Regions from separate parts of the Streptomyces sp. NPDC058051 genome, predicted to be linked through region 1. Evidence: riboswitches for the same ligand, from Rfam matches in the RefSeq annotation. Region 1 holds a riboswitch; the other holds the start of a gene.
The links. A riboswitch is a leader RNA that binds a small molecule or an ion and turns the genes downstream of it on or off. The one in region 1 is predicted to bind cyclic di-AMP.

Region 2: another riboswitch for cyclic di-AMP. It lies ahead of ACFVUT_RS33085 (LysM peptidoglycan-binding domain-containing protein); the one in region 1 lies ahead of ACFVUT_RS17780 (transglycosylase SLT domain-containing protein).

The regions. Positions count from the first base shown of each region.
Region 1 is NZ_JBHVRW010000010.1:60,490-65,719, reverse strand. Features, by position in the region: gene ACFVUT_RS17800 (NAD(+)/NADH kinase) at 1-508, opposite strand, end outside; gene ACFVUT_RS17795 (alkaline phosphatase family protein) at 804-1,694, shown strand; gene ACFVUT_RS17790 (hypothetical protein) at 1,792-2,109, shown strand; gene ACFVUT_RS17785 (DUF2461 family protein) at 2,205-2,894, shown strand; gene ACFVUT_RS17780 (transglycosylase SLT domain-containing protein) at 2,995-3,762, opposite strand; cyclic di-AMP (ydaO/yuaA leader) riboswitch at 3,767-3,951, opposite strand; gene ACFVUT_RS17775 (DUF305 domain-containing protein) at 4,579-5,230, opposite strand, start outside.
Region 2 is NZ_JBHVRW010000031.1:83,343-88,572, forward strand. Features, by position in the region: gene ACFVUT_RS33060 (STM4012 family radical SAM protein) at 1-257, shown strand, start outside; gene ACFVUT_RS33065 (STM4011 family radical SAM protein) at 266-1,144, shown strand; gene ACFVUT_RS33070 (SGNH/GDSL hydrolase family protein) at 1,223-2,068, opposite strand; gene ACFVUT_RS33075 (M23 family metallopeptidase) at 2,274-2,591, opposite strand; gene ACFVUT_RS33080 (pentapeptide repeat-containing protein) at 2,719-2,973, shown strand; partial or broken gene ACFVUT_RS33085 (LysM peptidoglycan-binding domain-containing protein) at 2,862-3,215, opposite strand; cyclic di-AMP (ydaO/yuaA leader) riboswitch at 3,221-3,377, opposite strand; gene ACFVUT_RS33090 (alpha-galactosidase) at 3,675-5,230, opposite strand, start outside.

The DNA of each region.
Region 1 (5,230 bases):
CCACGCCCCAGCCCTCCGCCCCTGCCTCCGCCTCCATGTCGATGTCGGGCGGCGGCAGCATCGGGCGCCGTCCGTAGGCCATCAGGGCGTCGATGTCCTTGGGCACTTCGAGGACGCGGGAGGCCCTCATCGTCAGTGTCATGCGCTGCTCGACGTCGGCCCGCCCCTGGTGGACCGCGTCGAGGGCCCGCACGACGTCGGCGGCCGGCACCTCGGTCAGGAACCCGACCCGGCCCAGGTCGATCCCGAGGACGGCGGCGCGGTTCTTGGCCGCGATCCTGGCGCCGCGCAGGAAGGTCCCGTCGCCTCCGAGCGTCACGATGAGATCGGGGTTGCCCGCGACATCGGCCTCCTCCCGTCCGCCGCGCCTGCGCGCGTCGACGCGCCATACGTCGATGTCCGTGCACGGAACGCCTTCGCCCGCGCACCAGTCGCGCACGACGCGTGCCGCGGCGACGGCCTCGGGACGGCCCTGATGGATCACGACTCCCACCCGCTCGACACCCATCTCGCTCCGACTCCCCTGTTCCGACGATGCGGCGATGTCCTGATCCCGCCCGGACGCTTCGACCCCACCTTGACGGTCCGAGACGCCCCGACTCCGCCGCCGGGCCGACCGGCGGCCCCCGGTCAGGCGATCGGACCCCTGGGCGGGCAGCGTGCCCGCCGCTCCGCACGGCAGACTGGGGGGAGAGGTCCGCCTGCTCTTCACGCACGGGACGCGGCCGGGTCCACCCGGCGGCTCCTCGGGCTGCGACGCCCCACACCCGTGTGCTCTCGTCGCCTCGGTCCAAAGGACAGTCATGACCGCGCTCCAGGCATCCAGGCGCAACCGACGCTCCCGGACCGCGCTGGCCGGGGCCGCGGCTCTCGCCATCGCCTCGATCGGCCTCTGGGGCGCCACCGGGGCCCCCGCACGGGCCGCCCGCCTCCCCACCCCCGATCACGTGGTGGTCGTGGTGATGGAGAACCACTCCCGCGCCCAGGTGATCGGCAGTTCCGGCGCCCCGTACATCAACGACACGCTCAAGAGGGGTGGCGCCGAGCTCACCCGGTCCTTCGCGCTCACCCACCCCAGCGAACCGAACTACTACATGCTGTTCTCGGGCTCCGATCAGGGCCGTACCGACGACAGTTGCGTCAAGGTCGGCTCCCTGTCCGCGCCCGACCTCGCCTCCGAACTGATCGCCGCGGGCAAGACCTGGGCCAGCTACAACGAGACTCTGCCCCGCCAGGGGTCGACCGTCTGCAGCAGCGGCGACTACGCCCAGAAACACAACCCCTGGTTCGGCTTCTCCAATGTGCCGACCAGCACCGCGAAGACCATGGCCCAGTTCCCGACCGACTTCACCACGCTGCCCAAGGTGTCGTTCGTCGTGCCGAACCTGTGCGACGACATGCACGACTGCTCGGTCTCCACGGGTGACACCTGGCTCAAGAACGAACTGGGCGCCTATGCCGACTGGGCCAGGACCCACAACAGCCTCCTGGTCGTCACGTTCGACGAGGGCAACACGCGGTCGGACAACCGCATCCCCACCGTCTTCTACGGACAGCACGTCGCCCCCGACAGTTCCAGCAGCGCCGCCTGCAACCACTACGACGTGCTCCGCACCCTGGAGGACCTGGCAGGGCTGACGACGCACGCCGGAAACGCGGCCTCGGCGTCCGACATCTCCGGCATCTGGAACTGACACCGCCGTGCTCCGGCACGCCGCGGGCGTCCGGAGCGCGGGAAGGCGGGCATCGCCGCAGGTCGCGCATCCGCGGTCTTGATGCCAGCCTGGAAGCATGGCTTGGGCGTCATGGACGACTCGCGGTGTGTTCTCCGGGCACGGTGGCGTGCTCACGGACGAGGTCGGTGTCCTGTCCGGAGACCTGACGGTTCACACGACCTGGGCCGACGACACGGCCCAGGTCACTGTGCAGTACACCGGAGCGAGCGACTGGTTCACCATGTCGGGCAGCCCCGTGCCGTGCCCGTCGGAGGACGACAGCCGGCACCTTCACGACGCGGTGGTGCGGTCCGTCCGGGAGGGGGCGGGGGCCACGGTTCCCCGGCCACCGCCCCGGAAGCCGCATCGGCCTGCGGAGGGCACCCGGGGATGAGGGCTGCGAAGGCACGACTCCCCCGCCGCACCCGGGAACGAGGAGGGGCCGGGGCACGGTGAGGACGCGCTGTCCGAGCCTCTAGGATCTCTCGGATGAGCAGAGCGTTCAGCGGCTGGACAGAGCAAGCGTTCGAGCTGCTTCTGCAGTTGGAGGGCAGCCCTTCGCAAGAAGCACGTGAGACACGTCGGAAGGACCGCGAGCGTCTCGTACGGCAGCCCATGATCGCGTTGCTCAACGACGTGGCCGACGCGGACGCGGCGTACGAGGACTTCTCGGTCTGGGGTTTCCGCAAGGATCCGTGGTGGTGGCAGCACCAGGCGGCGGTGATCCGGATCGCGCGCAACGTCGAGATCGGTCTGCGCTTCGACCTCGACGGGCTGCTGATCAGGGGCGGCTGGTCCTACCCGGACCCGGGGCAGATCCCGTCGTTCCGTGAGGCGGTTTCCGCGCGGGACACCGGACCCGGGCTGGCGCACGCCGTCGAGGCACTGGGGGCGCGGGGGTACGGGATCACCGGGGACATCATGAAGCGCATGCCGCGCGGGTACGACGCCGGTCATCCGCGGGCCGATCTGCTCCGGCACCGCTCGGTCCTCGCCGTCCGCCCGCTGGGCGGGGACTGCGCGGAGCACACGCCGGCGTTGGTCGATGCCGTGCTCCGGGCGGCAAAGGAGTTGGATCCCTTGCTGTCATGGCTCGCCGAGCATGTGACCGGCCCTGCTGCCGCCGCTTCCGCCGATCCGCCGCACGGCGTCGCGTCCGTGGGCAGTCCACACGGTTGAACAGCCGGAAGGCGGTCCTGACCGGCGGGCGGGGTGCCGAGGAGCCTGTCCGGCCCCTCGGCGCCCGTCGGTCGTGAACCGCCTTCCGCGCCGCTGTATGTCAGTACGCTCCGTAGACGTTGTCGATCGAGCCGTACTTGTCAGCCGCGTAGTTGCACGCGGCGGTGATGTTGGCGACCGGGTCGTAGCTGTCCATCGACGTACCGGGCACGTGGTAGGCACGGAACGTCGGGTCGATGATCTGCAGGAGACCCTTGGACGGGGTGCCCTTGGCGGCGTTCGAGTCCCAGTTGTTGATGGCCCGGGGGTTGCCGGAGGACTCGCGCATGATGTTGCGGTGGATGCCGTCGTAGCTGCCGGGGATGCCGTTCTTGGCCATGACGGCCAGCGATTCCTTGATCCAGCCGTCCAGGTCGTTCGTGTACGTCACGGCCGACGGGGCGGGGGCCGGGGCGGCGACGGTCGAGGCCGACGTTGCCGCGGAGGCGGCGGGCTCGGCCTTGGCTCCGATGGTCAGCTTCATGCCCGGGAAGATCAGCGCGGGATCGCCGCCGACAACCGCCCGGTTGTCCTCGTACAGCTTCTGCCAGCCGCCGCTGAGGGAATTCCCTCGCGCGATCTTGGAAAGGGTGTCGCCTGCGATCACCGTATAGGTGGTCGGCGCGTCCTTCTCTGCGGACTTCTCCTTGACGGTGGCAACCGTCGAAATCCCGGCCTTTTCGGCGGTGACGCTCTGCGCGGGTGCGGCCGAAGCGAAGCCGGCGCCGACCAGCGGAAGCGCGAGAGCAGCTCCACCCGTGGTCACCGCGATGAGACCGCGCGTCACGGAAATGGGCCGACGACGACGGTGGATACCCGTTGCGGACATGCTGAATTCCTCTCCGTCGCCTACGAGGTGAGCTGTCGGGTTCAGACTGGAGATGTCTGGTCGCACGCGAATGCGACTTCACCCCAAGCCGTTCCGGATACCGGATCGGCGCTTACCTGGGTTCCCCGCTCCTGCCGTACGTGAGTGATCGGATGGCCGGACGGCGGCAGGATTCGGCGTTCCGTCCGGGATTGACGGTGACCGTAGGCGAGAAACACGGAAAGGAACAAGCCCCTATTTGTGGATCACAATTCATTTGCAAGATCGAATGATGGAATCGGAAGTAATCCACTTCACACGACAATGCCAAATTCCCCGGCACAGAAGGGAACCGGAGCGCGCGCCGGGACGCCCCGGACTCCAAACGTGACTCACACCACGAGGAGAACAGAAGCGGCAATTCGGGCACCAAACGAAAGGGGCAACCTTCCGTAAGCATCCCTTTATTAACCAAGGGATCACTTCTATAGAAATCGCCCATATAGGGACATTCGCATATCCTTCTGGGTGCTCTGCTGTCGAGCGCACCCACAGGGCCCCACACCCTCGGGTACTCACCGACCGTCCGGCATCGGCGTCGGGCCTCCCGCCTCCACGACCGCGAAGCGCACGTCGCACACCGCGCGTCGCGAACCGGCTCGTCACTGCCTCCACGCGGCACCCGGGACTTCGCCTTCGGCCCTTCGAGTCGTCACCGCCGCAAGCAGCCGTGTTGCGGCTCGGTCGCGCCCCGGCCCGAACGGATCGGCCGCCACCGGTCTCACGCCCGAAGGGTGCGGGCCGCCGCCGCGACGACGGCCCGCACCCGGCCGGAACTCAGAGCCTGGCGATGATCTTGTTCATTTTCTCGATCTCGGCGGTCTGGGCCGCGATGACGGCCCCGGCAAGCTTCTTCGCATCGGCGTTGCCGCCGTTCTTCTGCTCGTCCTCGGCCATGGTGACCGCGCCCTCGTGGTGGCCGATCATGAGCTGGGCGAACTTCTTGTCGAAGTCCCTGCCCCTGGAGGCTTCCAGGTCACTCATGTCCTTGTCGGACATCATTCCGGGCATGCCCGGATGTGGTGCCGACCCGTGGTCCATGCCGGGCATGTCACCCATCGAGGACGAGGCCGAGGACAACGGCTTGCCCCAGGACGTCAGCCAACCCTTCATGGTGGTGATCTCCGGGTCCTGGGCCTTCTCGATCGCGGCGGCCAGCCCCTTGATCTCGGGATCGGTGGCGCGGCCGTCGGCAAGCTCCGCCATCTCTACGGCCTGCTGGTGGTGCGGGATCATCTGCTGCGCGAACCGCACGTCCGCGTCGTTGAACGAACCGCCGGGGGAGGCCGACGCGGAGGCACTGCCGGAGCCGTGGTCCATGCCGGAAACGGACGAGCCGTGGGCCGTGGGCGCTTCTGAGGAACCGCAGGCCACCGGCGCGAGAGCGAGTGCGGTAACGGCGCCGGCAGCCGCGAGTGCGCGGCGGCGG
Region 2 (5,230 bases), on a different contig from region 1:
GCCACCTCCTGCAGTCGGTCCTCCAGGCCGAGGGGCTGCCGCCGGCCGCGTACCAGGAGCGGTTCGGCACCTCACCGGCCGACGACTTCCCCGTCGAACTGGCCCGGTTCGAGGCGCGCGGCTGGCTCGACGCGGCGGCCGGAGCGTCCGGCCCGCTGCGGCTCTCCCCCGAGGGCCTGGCCCACTCCGACGCCCTGGGCCCCGAACTCTTCTCCCCCGGCGTGCGGGCCGCCATGGCCGCGTACGAACTGAAATGAGCGCGCCCATGGACCTGACCATCCTCTACCGCGGTCCGCTCGCGTCCTGCGACTACGACTGCCCGTACTGCCCGTTCGCCAAGCGGCGCGACAGCCGGGAACAGCTGCGTGCCGACCGCGCCGCACTGGAGCGGTTCACCGCCTGGGCCGCGGCGCAGACGGACGATCGGCTCTCGGTCCTGTTCACCCCGTGGGGCGAGGGTCTGGTCCGGTCCTGGTACCGACGCGCGCTGGTCGAGCTGGCGCAGCTGCCGCACATCGGCCGGGTCGCGATCCAGACCAACCTCAGCACCCGCACGGGGTGGCTGGCCGAGGCGGGAGACGCGGGCCGCGAGAAGATCGCGCTCTGGTGCACGTACCACCCGGGCCAGACGCCGTACGAGCGGTTCCTGACCAAGTGCCGGGAGCTGTCCGCGCTGGGCATCCGCCACAGCGTCGGCGTCGTCGGTCTCGACGAGCACCTCGACGAGGCGCGGCGGCTGCGCGCCGCCCTGCCGGACGAGGTCTATCTCTGGGTGAACGCCGCGGAGGGCCACGCCTACACGGACGAGGAGGCGGATCGCTGGACGGCCCTCGATCCGCTCTTTCCGTACAGCCGGCATCCGCACCGGTCGGCCGGGCTGCCCTGCAGGACAGGCGAGTCGGTCATCTCGGTGGACGGCGACGGCACGGTGCGGCGCTGCCATTTCGTCCCGGCGGAACTCGGCAACCTCTACGACGGGAGCTACCGGCGCTCCCTCGGCCCACGCGCCTGTCCGCTGGCCGTCTGCGACTGCCACATCGGCTATGTGCATCTGGAGACGCTGCCGCTGTACGACGTCTTCGCGGGCGGTGTGCTGGAACGAATACCGGCGCATCCGTCGTCGGCCCTCGCCGGACGGGCCTGAGCTGAAGCCTCGGCCCGTCCGGCGAACGAGGGCCGGCGCCGCCGGATCCCGTCCGGCGGGCCGGCCACGGTGCGGGCACTACAGCGGCAGGAGATCCGGCCGCTTCGCCTCGACATGGTCGCCGGAGGACTCGCCGCGCAGCCGCCGGCCGATCCACGGGACCAGGTACTCGCGCGCCCAGTGGATGTCGTCGCGCCGCACTTCGAGGGTGCCGCGCTGGGCCTGCGGGGGCCATTCCTGGTCCGGGTCGGCCGGCGCGTCGACGCCGAGGACCTGGGCGGCGCGCAGCGCGACCCTGGTGTGCCCCTCGGGCGACAGGTGGAGCCGGTCGTCGTCCCAGGCGCGCCTGTCCTGGACGGACCGCAGCGACCACAGGTCGAGGACCGGGCAGTCGTAGCGGTCGGCGATGGACCGCACATGGGCGGTGTAGGTGGCGATCTTTCCGCGCAGATGCCGCAGCACGGGAACGCCCCGGGTGTCGAAGCCGGTGGTGACCATCACGGTGCCGACCGACTCGGTCAGCTCGGCCACCGCCCGCTCGAAACGCTCGGCCACGTCGTCGGGGTCGGTACCGGGCCTGATGATGTCGTTGCCGCCCGCGCAGAAGCTCACCAGGTCGGGTGCGAGCTCCTTGGCGCGCGGCACCTGCTCCTCGACGATCTGGTCGAGGAGGCGTCCGCGTACGGCGAGATTGGCGTACCTGAAGTTCCCGTGGGCGGAGCCTTCGGTGCTCGCCCCGGCGTCGGGGGCCGGGAGCTGGTCCGCGAGAAGTACCGCGAACCGGTCCGCCCAGCCTACGAATGTTCCGTCCGGGCCGGGATCACCGACTCCTTCGGTGAAGCTGTCGCCAATCGCCGCGTACGACTCGATGACGCTCTGTCGGTAGATGACGCCACGTTGGTTTTTTCTCGAATCGTCTGCCACAAAGGCTTATCCTGCACCGACGAATGTGACCTACGCGACCGTAATATGGGGTTGACGGGTGGTGAGATAGACCACCTGGTCAGTTTTTAGTAAAAGGGGAATAAGTAGAAGGGGCGGTGCGCCGCCGCGCACCGCCCCTTTCCGTGTTGCTCAGATCACTCTCCGGCCCAGACCGCTCGCCGGCTCAGTTGCCCGTCCGTTCGGCTCAGACGTAGATGCCGTGCGAAGCCAGGTAGGCGATCGGGTCGATGTCCGAGCCGTACGCCGGGCCCGTACGCACCTCGAAGTGCAGGTGCGGTCCGGTGGCGTTGCCGGTGGCACCGGAAAGGCCGAGCTGCTGACCGTTGCTCACGCTCTGGCCCACGGAGACGGAGACCGAGGACAGGTGGCCGTACTGCGAGTAGCGGCCGTCGGCGTGCTTGATGACGACCTGGTTGCCGTACGCGCCGCCCCAGCCCGCGGTGACGACGGTGCCGGAGGTGACGGCCTTCACACTGGTTCCGGTGAAGACGGGGAAGTCGATGCCGGTGTGGCTGCCGCTGGACCAGTTGGAGCCGGAGGCGCGGTAATTGGTGGTGTGGTTGCCGGGAACCGGGTGGCTGTAGCCCGAGCCGGTGCTCTGGGCGGCCGGGGCGGAAGCCTTGGACTCGGTGGCCGTCGACTCCTTCGCCGGGGCCGACTTCGCCGGGGCGGACTCGGCGGGGGCCGACTTCGCCGGGGCGGACTTCTCCGCGGCCGACGCGGCACCTGTGGACGCGGACTGGTCCGACGCCTTGGCGCCGAGCGTCAGCTTCAGGCCCGGGAAGATCAGGCCGGGGTTCTCGCCGACGACGTCGCGGTTGTCCTGGTACAGCTTCTGCCAGCCGCCCTCGACCCCGTGCTCGTCGGCGATCTTCGCCAGGTAGTCGCCGGAGACCACCGTGTACGTCACGGTGGCGTCCTGCTTCTGTGCGACCGGCTTGGCCGGGGTGGCGTGCGCGACGGAGGCCGACTGCGAGGCGGCGGCCGGGGCGGCCTGCTCCGCGGCGTGGGCACCGGTGGCACCGAGCAGCGGCAGGGCGATGACGGCGCCACCTGTGCTCGCGGCGGCGACACCGCGGGCGATGGTGCTGGTCTTCGTACGACGGTGCTTACCCGATATGGGCATGACGTGCTTCCTCTCCGGCGCCTGCGAGGTGAGCTGTCGGGTTCGGGCTGGAGATGCCCGGCCGCGCTGTGCGCGGCTTCACCCCTAGCCGTCCGGATTCGTCTCCGGACGGCGGCCTACCTGGTTCCCCCGCTCCTGCCACACGATCGGTGGGTGCGAATTCCGGGCGGCGGCAGGATTAGGCGGTCCGACCGGATTGATGGCGACCGTAAGCGAGTCGGGACGGCGAGAACAAGCCATCGCTCCCTTCCCGGCATTCCGCGCACGGAGATCGGCACGGAATTACGGTCACACTCCGTGGATTAAGGATCTTGGAATTCCGCGCCGCGCACGGAATACCCAACCGGCCCGCCAGTACACACCGTCACGGATATGATCCCGCTCACGACAGGGGGACCATCTCCCGTACAACTAGGGCGTATTCAAATAAATGCACCCATTACGGACATGTCACACCCTTCACCCGCGCCGGAGCCTCAGCACCCTCGCGTCGAGATCCCCCCGGAGGCCGGTGTGCAGTCCCTGATGCAACAGCACCGCACCGTGATGCACCTCCCCCGTGTCCACACAGGTGTACGTCGCCGCGGGATCGAGTCCGCGCAGCCGCAGCGCCGGCGGCCGTTCCCCGTACCTCTGCGCCTCCAGCCACATCAGGACCACGGTCACGTCCTCGTGTACGTACTGGACCGCACTGAGTCCGCCGCGCGGGGCCCGCAGCCGGTACAGCGCGCCGTGCTGCACCACCGGCCGGATCTCCTTGTAGAGATCCACCCAGGTCCGCGCCTCGGCGAGCCCCTCCTCGCTCCACTCGGTAAGATCCCCGCCGATCCCCAGCACACCGGCCATCGCACTCACGAATCGGAACCGCAGTGAGCTGGCCCTGCCGTTGAGCTGTTCGTTCGGGCTGTCGGTGACCCAGGCGGCCATCACGCGGGCCGGATGGATCTGACCGAAGCCCTCCTGGATGGCGAGCCGGTCGAGCGGGTCGGTGTTGTCGGACGTCCACACCTGGTCCGTACGGGACAGAATCCCCAGATCGATCCGTCCGCCACCGCCCGAGCAGGACTCGAAGGCGACCGAGGGATGCGCGGCCCTGAGCCGGTCGATCAGCGCGTAGAGGGCGTCCACATGCTCGATCCAGAGCTTCTGCTGGTACTCCTCCCCCGGCCAGCCCGCGTCGGTGAAGCAGCGGTTGAAGTCCCATTTCACATAGTCGATCGGCGCACTGGTGAGCAGTGCGTCCAGTTGTTCCCACAGGTATTCCCGCACATCGTGGCGGGCCAGATTGAGCACCAGTTGATTGCGGAACTCGGTCCGCGTCCGCCCGGGAAAGTGCTGTACCCAGTCGGGGTGCGCGCGATAGAGATCACTGTCGGCGTTGACCATTTCCGGCTCGACCCAGATACCGAACTGCATACCGAGTCCGCGCACTTCGTCGGCGAGCGGCTTCAGTCCATCGGGAAAGCGGTCCGGATTCGGCGTCCAGTCGCCGAGCCCGGCCCGGTCGCTGGTGCGCTGCCCGAACCACGCGTCGTCCACGACGAACAGTTCGACGCCCATCGCGGCGGCGCGCACGGCGAGGGCCCGCTGCTGTGCCTGCGAGATGTCGAAGCCGGTCGCCTCCCAGGAGTTGTAGAGCACCGGGCGCAGGCGCTGCGCGTCCGGGACGACATGGGCCAACTGCCAGGCGTGCCAGGCCCGGCTCGCCCCGCCGAACCCCTCCGCGCTCCACAGACCGGCGAAGACGGGTGTGGTGTAGGACTCCCCGGGTGCGAGCAGCAGCAGCCCCGATTCGTCGTAGCCGGCCCCGCCGGTGATCTGGACGAGCCCGTCGGGGAGCTGCTGCACGGAGATCCGCCACGAGCCGGACCAGCCCAGCGCGCAGCCGTAGACCTCGCCGCTCTCCTCGGTCGCCGTGCCGTCGGCGTCGAGTGCGACCCACGGAAGGTACTGGTGGCCGGTGTGGCCGCGCCTGCTGGAGATGACGCTCTCGCCATACGTCAGCTCCGCCCGCG